Regions from separate parts of the Thalassotalea nanhaiensis genome, predicted to be linked through region 2. Evidence: predicted binding sites of a transcription regulator. Region 2 holds the regulator's gene; each other region holds the start of a gene.

Region 1 (3,205 bases), 1.8 Mb from region 2:
TTAGAGGTAATAACCGAGATTTGTCATGTTTATTACTTGCCGATTTATCTATGTCTACTGATTCACATATAAATAATGAAATGCGAGTCATTGATGTTGTTCGTGACAGTATGTTGCTGTTTGGTGAAGCGCTGAATGTGGTGGGAGATAACTTTGCCATGTACGGTTTTTCATCGGTAAAGCGTTCTCACGTTCGCTTTAGTTTATTGAAGAACTTCAAAGAGCCGTATAACGACAATGTGCGAGGAAGAATTCAAGCGATCCGCCCTGGCTTTTATACCAGAATAGGTGCTGCTATTAGGCAAGCGACTAAAATATTGATTGAGCAAAAGTCGTCACAAAAATTATTGTTGATTTTAACGGATGGCAAGCCAAACGATATCGACCATTATGAAGGTAGGTTTGGTATAGAGGATACCAAGCAGGCAATAATTGAAGCAAAACAAGCTGGATTAAAACCTTTTTGTATCACTATCGATCAAGAAGCTGAAGAATATTTGCCTTATATTTTTGGTCGTTATAGCTATTCTGTCATGCTTAGTCCATCGCAGTTGCCTGTTTGTTTACCACAAATTTATCATCGGTTAACCTCACAATAGGAGTTGCTTATGCTTGATAATGAAATTCCCTGTTTGTATTGCCAAACAATGAATCAAGATGGTAGTGAAAGTTGCAGTAACTGTGGCATGCCAATCGCCGAATTTCACCCAGAAGATAGAAAACGCGGAGTAAAATTTTTTGGTAAAGCATTTTGGCTGATAGCCATTTTCTGTGTAATTATGGTTTTTTACTTGCCTAGATAATTTTACTCAACTAAACAAAAGCCCGGAACAAATAGTATTTGTTCCGGGCTTTTTTGTATAAAATTAACTAATGCCGTTTTTATTTAAATGTTGAGTGTACTGTTTGTCGGTGCCGTTGATATGGTTAATTAACCAGCCACTTAAAAACTCGCTCACTTCCTGAAATGCGTCATGACCTACTTGTTGATACTTTGTCTCTATCTGTCTAATTTTGTCTATCATGAGTTGATGCTGTTTTTTGTGCTCGTCTAAATCAGGATAGCTACTATCGGCCATCATTTTTTCTTCACGAGAAAAGTGATACTCAGTGTAGGCGATTAAATCTCTTAAACTTTCGTGTTCAAAAGCTTCGCCCATATCGTAATCGTATGCGGTATTAAATTGATTCAGTAGCGTGATCAGCTTTTGGTGATCAAGATCTAACGATTCAACCCCAACAGAATATTCAGCTTTCCATTTTATAATTTTGCTTTGTTTTGTTTGCTTGTAAATCCAAGGAATAACAAGCAAAACGCCAATTAACAGCCATGATAATTTATTATCCAAGCCTATTAAAAAACCTAGAAAAATAGTCACTGTAATCAGCCCTATTAATGCTGCGTAGATAAGTGCTTTGTAACGGTTAGTCATAATAATACCCATAAAAAATATAAGGTTAAGTTAGGTTTATAGTTTCACTCATACTAAAGCAAAAAGCGCAGTTTTATTAACAAAATAGTAGTAAAAATTACAAAAGATTAACAAAGTTTGATCTAGGTTAAATAATCTCTTGCTCTATTGGAGGATAGTTATTCGCAGAAGGTGGAAACGTAACAAGTAGTTAAGTTAGCTTCTAAATAAAATTGTTTTTTTAGTTCCAATTGGTTGGTTATAAGCAATCTTTTAAAAGTAATTCTCGACTATTTAAAAGTAAATTTAAAGTTTATTAAATTTGCTCTCTGCCTTAAATAAAATTTTAAATAACCTCGGGAGAGATACTAATGAAAGCAATAAAATATGGAGTTTCAGTGCTCAGCGTTGCTGTCGGACTTGCCGTTAGTGGTATGAGTTTTACCGTTTCTGCGGCAGAGCCAACATTATCAGAAGCAGACTTTGAAAAAGCACAATTACATTATTTCCAGCGTTGTGCTGGTTGTCATGGTGTTTTACGTAAAGGTGCAACGGGTAAAAACCTAGAGCCTGAAAATATGCTTAAAAAAGGCCAAAAGCGTTTAGAGAAAATTATTTCTTTAGGTACTGAAGGCGGGATGAACAACTTTGATGATTTGTTCACCGAAAACGAAATAGCTAATCTTGCAACATTCATCCAAATGACCCCTCCGGTACCGCCGGAAATGTCTTTAGAGCAAATGCGTTCACACACTAAGGAATATATAGCCCCTAAAGATTACCCGGCAAAACCATTGCACGGTCGTAACTGGGAAAACTTCTTCGTAGTTATCGAACGTGATGCTGGTAAAGCCGCAATCGTTGATGGCGATACTAAAGAAATTGTTGCTCATATCGATACTGGTTATGCGGTTCACGTAATCAAAGGTACAGAGCATCACAAAAAAGACCATGCCAAAGATGTAGGTCGTTTCTGGTACACCATTGGTCGTGACGGTAAAGTTAACAAAATTGATTTATGGCAAACGCCTGACAAAATGTTAGTTGCTGAAACTAAAATGGCTTATGACGCACGTGATATCGCTGTATCTGGTGACGGTAAATACGTAATTGCTGGTGGTTACTGGCCTGCGCATTTCGTTATTATGGATGCTGAAACCCTAAACCCAGTGAAGGTTGTTTCAACGCGTGGATATAATACTAAAGGTGAGTTTATAAACGAAGCTCGTGTAGCGGCTATTTATACTATTCCAAATGAATCTGCATTTATGGTTGCTGTAAAAGAAACCGGACAAATGTGGCAAGTTGATTACAAAGATTTAGACAACCTGACTGTGACTATGGTTAGCTCTGCTGAATTCTTACATGATGGCTTCTTCGACCCAACAGGTCGTTACTTCCAAATTGCTGCTAACGCATCTAACAAAATGGTAGTTGTTGATACTAAAGACAGAGCTTTAGAAAAAATGATCGATGTTGATACGCTTCCACATCCTGGTCCAGGTGCTAACTGGAATGATGAAGAATGTGGGCCTGTATCAGGTACAACTCACTTAGGTACTGGTCTTGTATCAGTTTGGGGTAACGACCCAATGGGACACCCTGATCAAGCTTGGGAACTTTGTTATGAAGTGGAAACTGATGGTGCCGGCGCATTTATTCGTACTCACGAAAACTCAGACTTTGTTTGGGCTGATCAGCTGAAACACCCAGAGCCAGAAATACAACAATCAGTGCAAGTTTTTGATAAGAAAACTCGTGAAATTGTTAAGACAATCCGTGTAACTGAAGAC
Region 2 (3,205 bases):
CTACGATATCAAAATGGATTGGTGCAGAGGCTTTAAGTTTGAGTAATATATCCAGCATGGTATAACTATCGGCACCGCCAGATAAACACACCATGATCTTGTCACCATTTTCTATCATGTTGTAATCGCTTATTGCTTTACCCACATGATGACGAAAACGTTTCTCAAGTTTTGCTTGCTGTTGCTTTGCAATTTTAACGTCAGTAACGTTTGATGGAGTATTCGGGGTCTGTAATGACATGTTGCGCACCGTATAGTTTACTTTAAGGCGCGCATTATACATAAGTTAAAAGCTTTAATAAATTAGCGATTAATGCTTTATAAGCAGTAAATCAATCAATTTAATTTTATTTTAGAAATGGCGATTGATAGCCGTCAGGTTTTAAAGCTAATAAATCACAGTTTAAACGGTCAATCACGTGTTCCGCAGTATTACCAATAAGTACTGCCGACAAGCCTGTACGGCCAATAGTCCCTAAGATCACCAATTCTGCGTCTATTTGTGTTGCAACTTTTTCAATGACATCTTCAGGTAACCCTTCTTCTACATGAAGAAATTCCTCCTTCATGCCAAATTTATCAGCATGCTCTTTCATGACATCCACATGATGTTGTTTCATCGCATCATTGTATTCATTGGCATCAAATTCTGGAATTTCTATGGCGATGTTTATCGGGGTGCCAGGGTAAGAATTAACAAAATGTACATCAGCATTAATCAGTTTAGCCAGGTTGATAGCCTCTTCAGAAATCTTGTTGTTTAATGACTGGTGCTCTTCTTCTTCACTACCGGCATTCACTGCTGCTAAAATATGACCATTATCAGGCCACGCGTGTTCTTTTACTAATAATAATGGTACCCAGCATTTACGAATCAAGTGCCAGTCGGTCGGGGTAAATATTACGGATTGTAAAGTGGGGTGCTCATGGGTGCTTTTAATAACAACATCAAAGCCATTGTCTTTTACTTCATCAAGAATTGCTTCAAATGGGCGGTTATGCCACACCACTTTAGTTTGGATGTCACAATCAAAGTCTTCTATCAGATCAGTTAACCAATTGGCTCTACCCTTAACCACAGTTTCACGCATTGCTTCACGCTCTTCACCGGACAGCATGGTAGTCATTTCATAGGAAAAGTCATAAATAGATAAAAACGCAGTGACCTTAGCACCTGAACTTTTGGCTAAAATACATGCTCTTGCCAGTGCTTTTTGCTCTTCAGTTGTTGGATCGATAACGACTAATATATTCTGATAACTTTCCATACGTTCACCAATATAAATATTATTAAGCTGATATAAGCTTAATATGAACTGGCGATTGTTACAAATATGTTATTGAATATTTATGGGGAATTGTGAAAAGTTTATTAACGCGTTGATTTAAATCAAATATAAATCAACGCGGCAAGTAGAGTTGGAAATTTGTTTATTTGCTATAACCGGCTAATTCAAATAAGCCATCTTTGTCTAATATGGTAATGAATTTATTCTCTACTTTGATCAAACCTTCCTTTTGAAAGCGAGTCATTAAACGAGAAATTGTTTCAATGGTTAAACCAATATAATTTCCTATTTCACTTCGGGTCATCGGTAAGTTAAATTCAACCGAAGATAAATGACGACTTCCTAACCTACGTCCGTAGTTAGCAAGGAATGTTGCTAATTTTTCTTCCGCATTTTTACGGTTTAATAGCAGTAACATTTCACTGCTACATTGTATTTCTGAACTCATTAAGCTCATCATCTGAGCTTTAAGTTTAGGAATTTTGCTTGAAAGGGTATCAAGTACTTCAAACGGTATTTCACACACCATTGACGTCTCTAATGCCTTAGCGAAGCTAGGATGGCTTTTATCTGAAAGAGCATCAAAACCCATTAAATCACCGGCCAAATGAAACCCGGTAATTTGTTCTTCACCTTGTTCAGAAATAATAAATGTTTTGAACGTGCCCGAGCGAATAGCATAAAGGGTATGCAATTCTTCACCTGCTTTAAAAATTTGGGTGTTTTTTTGCACTGGCTTTTTACGTTGAATAATATCGTCAAGTAAATTCAGTTCTGTTTCATTTAAACTAAATGGTAAACATAGTTCACTGATACTACAGTTCTGACATTTAATATTATTTGCAATGGGTATTATTTGAGGCATATTTCTTTACAATCTACATCTTAATTCTGTTGGATGAAGAGTACTAAAATATTTGATTTAGGGCAATATATAACGAAAATGTACCGTAAATAATCAGTAAAATTGCTGTTAATTTACGAATTAAAACAGATTGTAACGTTTTAGTTACAAATTTAAAGCCAGATGACAGGGTAAGTAAAGCTGGCAGTGTTCCTAAACCAAATGCAAACATGATTAATGCACCGTTGTACCAAGACGCACTGGCGATGGACCAAGTAAGGGTCGAATAAACTAATCCACATGGTAGCCAACCCCAAACCACTCCTAACATTAATGACTGCTTTATATTGGTAACGGGTATAAATTTCTTACTCAGAGGCTGTAGATACCTCCATAACATTTTGCCTATATTTTCTACTTTTGCTAAAGCGAACGACCATTTTGCGATATAAAGCCCTAAAAATATAACAAATAACGCGGCAATAACCTTTAACCATAAAATAGGAAAGCCTAGCGATTTAGCAGCGAGGGAACCCGTTAAACCAGCAATGGCTCCAGCAAAAGTATAAGCGCTAATTCGGCCAAAATTGTAGGCTAAGATAAGACTGATATTGGCTTTTGATTTGTCTTCGATTGACGCTGTTAGCATTGTTGTTATGCCGCCACACATGGCAACACAGTGTCCTGCGCCAGCAATACCAATTAGAAACGCAGATAAAAAATCTAATTCCATAAGTAGTTACTGATCAGTGTTACTTGGGGTGTGTTCATCGTTCGATTTAGTTGTTTCGCTTTTGGTAGGTTTTGTTTTATCAGTTGTAGGTTCATCATCAAATAAAATACTCATTCCCTGTTTTTCTAGATCGTCAAACTGTTCTGTTTTTACTGCCCAAAAAAATAAATAAATAGCTATCGCTGTAAAAATGATGGCAATAGGAATAAGGATGTAAATAACGCTCATAGAATCACTACTTTAATAATCTTAATGAATTAGTGACAACAATTATTGAACTTGCTGACATTCCTAATACTGCCATATAAGGGGTGATAAAACCACAAACAGCCAGTGGTA
Region 3 (3,205 bases), 1.2 Mb from region 2:
CTTTAATTGCCAAACTAACGCACAAAGCGCAGCTATCGCCATACCTAAATAAATGCCCATCGACAGCATTGCCGCAGGAACATGCAAATAAAAGATACGAACACTTTCGCCTTGTTGATAATCCGCTGGTGAAAATGCCAAGCCGATTGTTAGTCCTATTATCAGTAATAAACCACTAATAATGCTAAACCAAGGTATTAGTTTACCGCTAAAATGATAGGATCTTTCAGGGTTTGCATATGGGTGAAGCCATTTCCACATTTTAATTTGTACTCACTTTTAATGCTGAACCGACAGCAAATGGGGCCAAAGTTAATGACCCAAAAAACAACGCTGCTATTATAGCAAGTTGTCCGTTATAAGGTAAATTCATACTCGCAGCATCAATGGCGCTGGTCGCAAAAATTAGTACTGGAATGTATAAAGGCAGTACTAATAAACTGAGTAATACACCACCTTTTTTTAAACCTACGGTTAACGCTACACCTATAGCACCTAATAAACTTAGTACCGGAGTACCTAGCAATAACGTTAACATCAGGGCTACATAACTTTCTTGATGTAGGTTAAGTAATACCCCTAAAAATGGTGCAATGATGATCAGTGGTAACCCGGTGATTAACCAATGAGCCGTTATTTTAGCTAGTACTAAAATAAAGGTTGGGCACGGACTTAATAGCATTTGTTCTAAAGAGCCATCACTATGGTCATTTTTAAATAATCGTTCAAGTGAAAGCAATGTTGATAATAAAGCCGCTACCCAAATAACGCCCGGCGCTATTTTCATCAGAGTGTTGCTCGCTGGTCCAATTCCTAATGGAAATAAGGAAACAACAATAATAAAAAACAATAGTGGGTTTATTATGTCGTCACGGTGGCGAAATGCAATCAGCAAGTCACGCTTTAAAATGGTTATAAATGTTTGGCTGTATGAAATTTGCATATAAATTAAAGCACTCTAAAAAAACTGATGTTCAAGAATGATTTTTTTATAATCACTGCTATTAATGGATAAATCTTGATGGGTAGTTAAAATAACAATGCCACCGTTTTGTGCATGTTTTATAAATAGTTGCTCAAGTTTTTGTACGCCGGCTTTATCTATTGCAGTGAAGGGCTCATCTAAAATCCATATTTTAGCTTGCGTTTGCCATAATCTTGCTAACGCAATTCGTCGATGCTGGCCTGCACTTAAATGTGAGGCGAGGGCATCTTCAAAACCAAGTAAATTTACTTCGTGTAATGTCTGCTCAGCTAAACTGGCGTCTAAACCGTGCAATTTGAAATAAAACTGTAGGTTTTCTTCACTGGTCATTTCACCTTTTACACCGGGTAAATGCCCTAAAAATAGCAAATCCCCATTAAAATCTTCTTGGTAATGTGCAATTTTTTTTGATTTGTAAAGTACATCACCACTATAAGGCTGTGATAATCCGGCGAGTATACGTAATAAGCTTGTTTTACCGGTACCGTTTGCCCCTTCTATTTGGAGAATATCACCGGGCTTAACGTCGAATGTTAATTCATCAAACAATAGTCGGTCTTCTCTTATACAGGTTAACTGCTGAGCTGTTAAAAGGGGTAGGTGCTCGCTTGTCAAAGTTTTGCCTAACAATATTTATTATAATATCTCGATTCTACTTGTTTGTTACTCGAAGTAGAAGATGAATATAGAAATAATTTACATTTTGAAATATTAAGTTACAAGTAATTAATCTGAGTCAATGTTTGTCATAAAATGTCGCTTTTTTATTTTGACATTAAAGGTATAATCAGTTTGAACTAAATTAAATAGCTTTCCTATTAAAGTAGGAGCGGAGTTTTAAATGATCCCTGAAATTGGACACTTTGCACTAATTATCGCAATGGCATTCGCCATTTGTTTGTCTATAGTGCCATTGGTTGGTGTGTACCAAAAAAATCAACGCTTAATTACTTTTGCCAAACCATTAACGTTGGGCATGTTTTCATTTACCACACTAAGTATTGTGCTGTTAGGTTACAGTTTTGTAGTCGATGACTTTTCAGTTGCTTATGTTGCTGGTCATTCAAATTCACACTTGCCCTATTATTTTAAAATTAGTGCCGTATGGGGTGGGCATGAAGGCTCATTGTTGCTTTGGGTTTTTTCATTAACGGCTTGGACAATGGCTGTTGCTTCATTTAGTAAACATGTTGATCAAGCATTTGTATCTCGTGTACTTGCTATTATGGGGATGATTGCCGTTGGTTTTATGGCATTTACGTTATTAACTTCAAACCCATTTGATCGCTTATTACCTAATATTCCTATGGAAGGTCGAGATTTAAATCCGTTATTACAAGACGTTGGCTTAATTATTCACCCGCCAATGTTATATATGGGCTATGTTGGATTCTCTGTAGCGTTTGCTTTTGCTATTGCCGCATTGATGTGTGGCAAAATGGATGCCGCTTGGGCGCGTTGGTCACGCCCTTGGACGATAGGTGCATGGATGTTTCTGACCTTAGGTATTTCATTAGGCAGTTGGTGGGCATACTATGAACTTGGCTGGGGTGGCTGGTGGTTCTGGGATCCAGTAGAAAACGCATCGTTTATGCCTTGGCTTGTTGGCACGGCGTTAATACATTCTTTAGCGGTAACTGAAAAGCGTGGTGCCTTTAGAAACTGGACTGTATTATTAGCAATTTTCACTTTTAGCTTAAGTTTATTAGGTACATTCTTGGTGCGCTCTGGCGTATTAACCTCAGTTCATTCATTTGCTGCAGACCCAACTCGTGGGGCATTCATACTTGTATTGTTAGCAATTGCTGTTGGCTGTTCATTGTTGTTGTACGCAATACGTGGTTCGAACGTAGGCAGTTTTTCGCGCTTCAATTTAGTGTCTCGAGAAACCGCGATTTTAATTTCAAATGTTATTTTAGTTGCAGCTGCTGTTACGGTTCTACTAGGCACTTTGTACCCGTTACTTATTGATGCCTTAGGTATGGGGAAAATCTCTGTAGGTCCTCCGTATTTTAATGCGGTATTTGTACCTATCATGAGTATTTTGTTTGTTTTCATGGGGATTGGGCCACTGATTCGTTGGAAAAAAGCCAAAAAGGGCGAGTTAGCTAAACAGCTTAATGTGATCACTATTTCTGCAATAATCTTTGGTTTAGCATTCCCTGTGCTCTACGCTGGTGAGTTCAACGGTATGGTTGCCTTTGGTATGGCTCTGGCAAT
Region 4 (3,205 bases), 1.1 Mb from region 2:
TTCGCGCCAAAACTTGAGCCGATAAAGTCAAAGCCCCTGTCTTTACCTGCACTGGCACAGTAATTTAAAAGTTGTGAGCCTAACCCTTTCCCTTGCAACTCAGGATGTACAGCAATTCGAACGACGCGCAAATATCGATAATTGAATGTGTCTTCGATGCCGCAATGCACTAACAATGACTGCGGAATAAAGTGGCCTTTAAGCCGCCTTTGCGAACGCTTTATTTTGATCGCTAAATCACTCTCGACGTTACCTTCAGCAAGTAATAAAGCAACGGCTAAAATATGGTCATGTTGCTGCTGTATAATCACACTCACATTAGGATCATCAAGTAGAAGCTTTAAATCACTGGGCTTTGTTTGATAGTGGGCAGTTACCAACAATGAGAATACGTTATTTAAAAGAATTTCATCTTTGCTTAAATCTTTACTAGTAATTACCTTGTGTTGAACGGCCTTATCAGCACAATACAGAGCATTGGACAGCTCGCTGTTTAATAACAAACTGGCAAAGGTAAATTGTTCTAACGGATCATTGATTGCCCAGCGAATGGGCTCTTTCATATGAAAATATTGTCCACTTGGGCGTGACTGTTTTAACTGTTTTAAAAACTTTCCACTAAAGCCTCTACCAGCCCCCTCATAACCGTGTATTGTCGAAACAAACACTTGCCGATGATAGTTATCAGACAATGACTTTAGCATTGGCAAAGGAATACCAGCAGCTTCATCTACAAGTAGCAGATGGCAACTTGGCTGTTGTTTAATGATTACATCCAGCGGAACAAATTTAACAGTAGACGTTTGATAATTAACAACTTTTCCGCTTTGCACAGCTTTGGGTAAACTTATTAGCAGTTGTTTGAAAAATATATTAACCGCATCAGGGTGTGGCGCAGTAATAATAATAGTTTTGTTGTTTTGTTTTAATATTTCACTTGCAGCAATAGCCAAAGCACTAGACTTCCCTCTGCCTCGGTCTGCGGTAATAACCAGCGGTCTATCGCGATGACCATGAACAACATTGATAATTTTATCTACCGCGACTTCTTGTTCTTTGGTAATACAAGAAAATTTAAATTCGGTTTCAACAATAGGATGATCTTCTAGCTCACCTGAAGTAGCGTTTGGTAATAAGGGAAGAGTCTCATTTTTTTGTTCAACTCGGTATATCTGCTCAAACTTATCAGTAAACGATAATAGCCTTTGGCTAAAAGGGCTGCTTTCAAGAAGTGGTACAGACAATAACAGCACACATTGACCACCCGCAATTAATGTACCCGACAACGCAGCAAAAGCATCGACATTAAAACTATCTGTTACGGCAAAAATAATGTGTTTTTGCTCTGTGCCTAAATACTGGCGGTAGGTTTTATTATTTACATAAATAATATCGGTACGCGCATCTTTAACAGGCTCAAATGAAAAAAATAATGCCCCCGACAATGACTCGTTAATAATTGTATTATTTTGTTGTTCAAGCCATTGCTTTTCACCTACAAAAACAAACAAACTGCGTGTTTGTTTCAGTAAAGAAAACTGCTGAATTTGAGTAAATAACCGCCGATATTTGATTTGACTAACCATTTAATATTTCTAACTATTTTTATCAGTTTAACAGGTAATCGTAAAAAAATTATATCCCGTATGAGAAATTATCCGTTAGTTGACAATAAACACAGCAATTTATTCACAAAAAATTACAAAAATTGACCCAAATCAACAACATTTTTTCAATACCATCTATACTAATTTGTAAGTCCACAAAACATTAGAATTATCATGAATGAAATAGCCGGTTCAGAGCAACAAAAAAAAGATGAACGTAATACCTTTTTATTCCTTACAGTTTTCCTAGCTCCCATCCTAGCAGTTGCTATTGTTGGTGGTTTAGGTTTTGCTATTTGGATTAGTCAACTGATATTAGGTCCTCCAGGAGTTTAAGTAACTTTTATGACCGTAAACGTCGACCAATCACGCCGTAATTTTTTAAGAGGCAGAAAACCAACTATCGCTCCAGCATTCAGGCTACCTTGGATCACGAGTGAGCATGCATTTATTAACGACTGTACACAGTGTAATGACTGTATAACAGCCTGTGGCGAAAACATCATAGTTAAAGGAGACGACGGCTATCCTAGAATTGATTTTGAGCAAGGTGAATGTACTTTCTGTGAGGATTGCATCACAAGTTGCAACCAGTCTTTTTTTCTAGAAGATAAAACAGGACAAGCCTGGCCGAGTAAATTTAACATTAAAGACAATTGTTTAGCCAAAAACGATGTGTTTTGTCAAAGCTGTAAAGATGCTTGTGAAAGCCGTGCAATTAGCTTTACTTATGTTGACAGCGCAATTCCACAACCCCAAATAACTCAAGATCTATGTACCGGGTGTGGTGCATGCATCAAACCTTGCCCAACAGATTCAACTGAATTACTCCTGTTTAAGGAATTAACATAATGACCGAAACAACTGAATATCATGTGGCAAGTTTTATTGCTCAAATTGATGTTAGTAAAAAAGATGCGGTAATAAAAAGCATCGAAGCAACACCTGGCGCAGAAATTCATGCCAGCAACGACACAGGAAAAATAGTATTTACCATAGAAGCTGATAATCAACGCATTATTGGCAACTATGCTGACCAAATCAAAGATCAATCGGGCATCTTTACCCTTGCTCCGGTTTACCACCAATATTTAGAAGAATAGTAGGAAAAGCTATGAAACTTAACCGCAGAGAATTTATAAAAGCGAATGCCGTTGCCGTAGCAGCAACAGCCGCAGGGGTTGCAATACCAGCAACAGCATCAAACTTAATCACCAGTAGCGAAATGACCAAATTAAAATGGGACAAAGCTCCTTGTCGTTTTTGTGGTACTGGTTGTAGTGTTAATGTAGCCACCATGGACAACAAAGTTGTTGCAACCCACGGTGATATTAACTCCCCTGTTAATAAAGGCCTCAACTGTATTAAGGGCTACTTTTTATCAAAAATTATGTATGGTAAAGACCGCTTAACCAAGCCTTTACTTAGAATGAAAGATGGCAAATTTGATAAGAATGGTGACTTTACTCCAATCACTTGGGACGCCGCTTTTGACATCATGGCCGAAAAAGCTAAAAAAACTCTAAAAGAAAAAGGTCCTACTGCTGTCGGTATGTTTGGCTCTGGTCAATGGACAGTGCAAGAAGGCTACGCTGCAG

What was found. Region 2 encodes FNR, which switches genes on or off when oxygen is low (the NO sensors DNR and NnrR bind a similar motif). Its sites were predicted from a motif close to TTGATCTAGATCAA; they were not measured.
Region 1: RI845_RS17815 (bacteriohemerythrin) is a predicted target of FNR. The motif match lies at 1,551-1,564, and genes of this name have one in related genera.
Region 3: ccmA (cytochrome c biogenesis heme-transporting ATPase CcmA) is a predicted target of FNR. The motif match lies at 1,712-1,725, and genes of this name have one in related genera.
Region 4: napE (periplasmic nitrate reductase, NapE protein) is a predicted target of FNR. The motif match lies at 1,709-1,722, and genes of this name have one in related genera.

What each region holds. Positions count from the first base shown of each region.
Region 1 is NZ_CP134146.1:4,101,077-4,104,281, reverse strand. It holds gene RI845_RS17825 (nitric oxide reductase activation protein NorD) at 1-599, shown strand, start outside; gene RI845_RS17820 (DnrP protein) at 609-803, shown strand; gene RI845_RS17815 (bacteriohemerythrin) at 867-1,433, opposite strand; gene RI845_RS17810 (cytochrome D1 domain-containing protein) at 1,784-3,205, shown strand, end outside.
Region 2 is NZ_CP134146.1:2,323,439-2,326,643, reverse strand. It holds gene ttcA (tRNA 2-thiocytidine(32) synthetase TtcA) at 1-241, opposite strand, end outside; gene uspE (universal stress protein UspE) at 348-1,268, opposite strand; gene fnr (fumarate/nitrate reduction transcriptional regulator Fnr) at 1,432-2,154, opposite strand; gene RI845_RS10195 (sulfite exporter TauE/SafE family protein) at 2,198-2,866, opposite strand; gene ccoS (cbb3-type cytochrome oxidase assembly protein CcoS) at 2,873-3,094, opposite strand; gene RI845_RS10185 (heavy metal translocating P-type ATPase) at 3,102-3,205, opposite strand, start outside.
Region 3 is NZ_CP134146.1:3,539,669-3,542,873, reverse strand. It holds gene RI845_RS15350 (heme ABC transporter permease) at 1-261, opposite strand, end outside; gene ccmB (heme exporter protein CcmB) at 263-943, opposite strand; gene ccmA (cytochrome c biogenesis heme-transporting ATPase CcmA) at 959-1,600, opposite strand; gene RI845_RS15335 (heme lyase CcmF/NrfE family subunit) at 1,827-3,205, shown strand, end outside.
Region 4 is NZ_CP134146.1:3,431,767-3,434,971, forward strand. It holds gene RI845_RS14815 (tRNA(Met) cytidine acetyltransferase TmcA) at 1-1,586, opposite strand, end outside; gene napE (periplasmic nitrate reductase, NapE protein) at 1,782-1,943, shown strand; gene napF (ferredoxin-type protein NapF) at 1,953-2,459, shown strand; gene RI845_RS14830 (chaperone NapD) at 2,459-2,710, shown strand; gene napA (nitrate reductase catalytic subunit NapA) at 2,722-3,205, shown strand, end outside.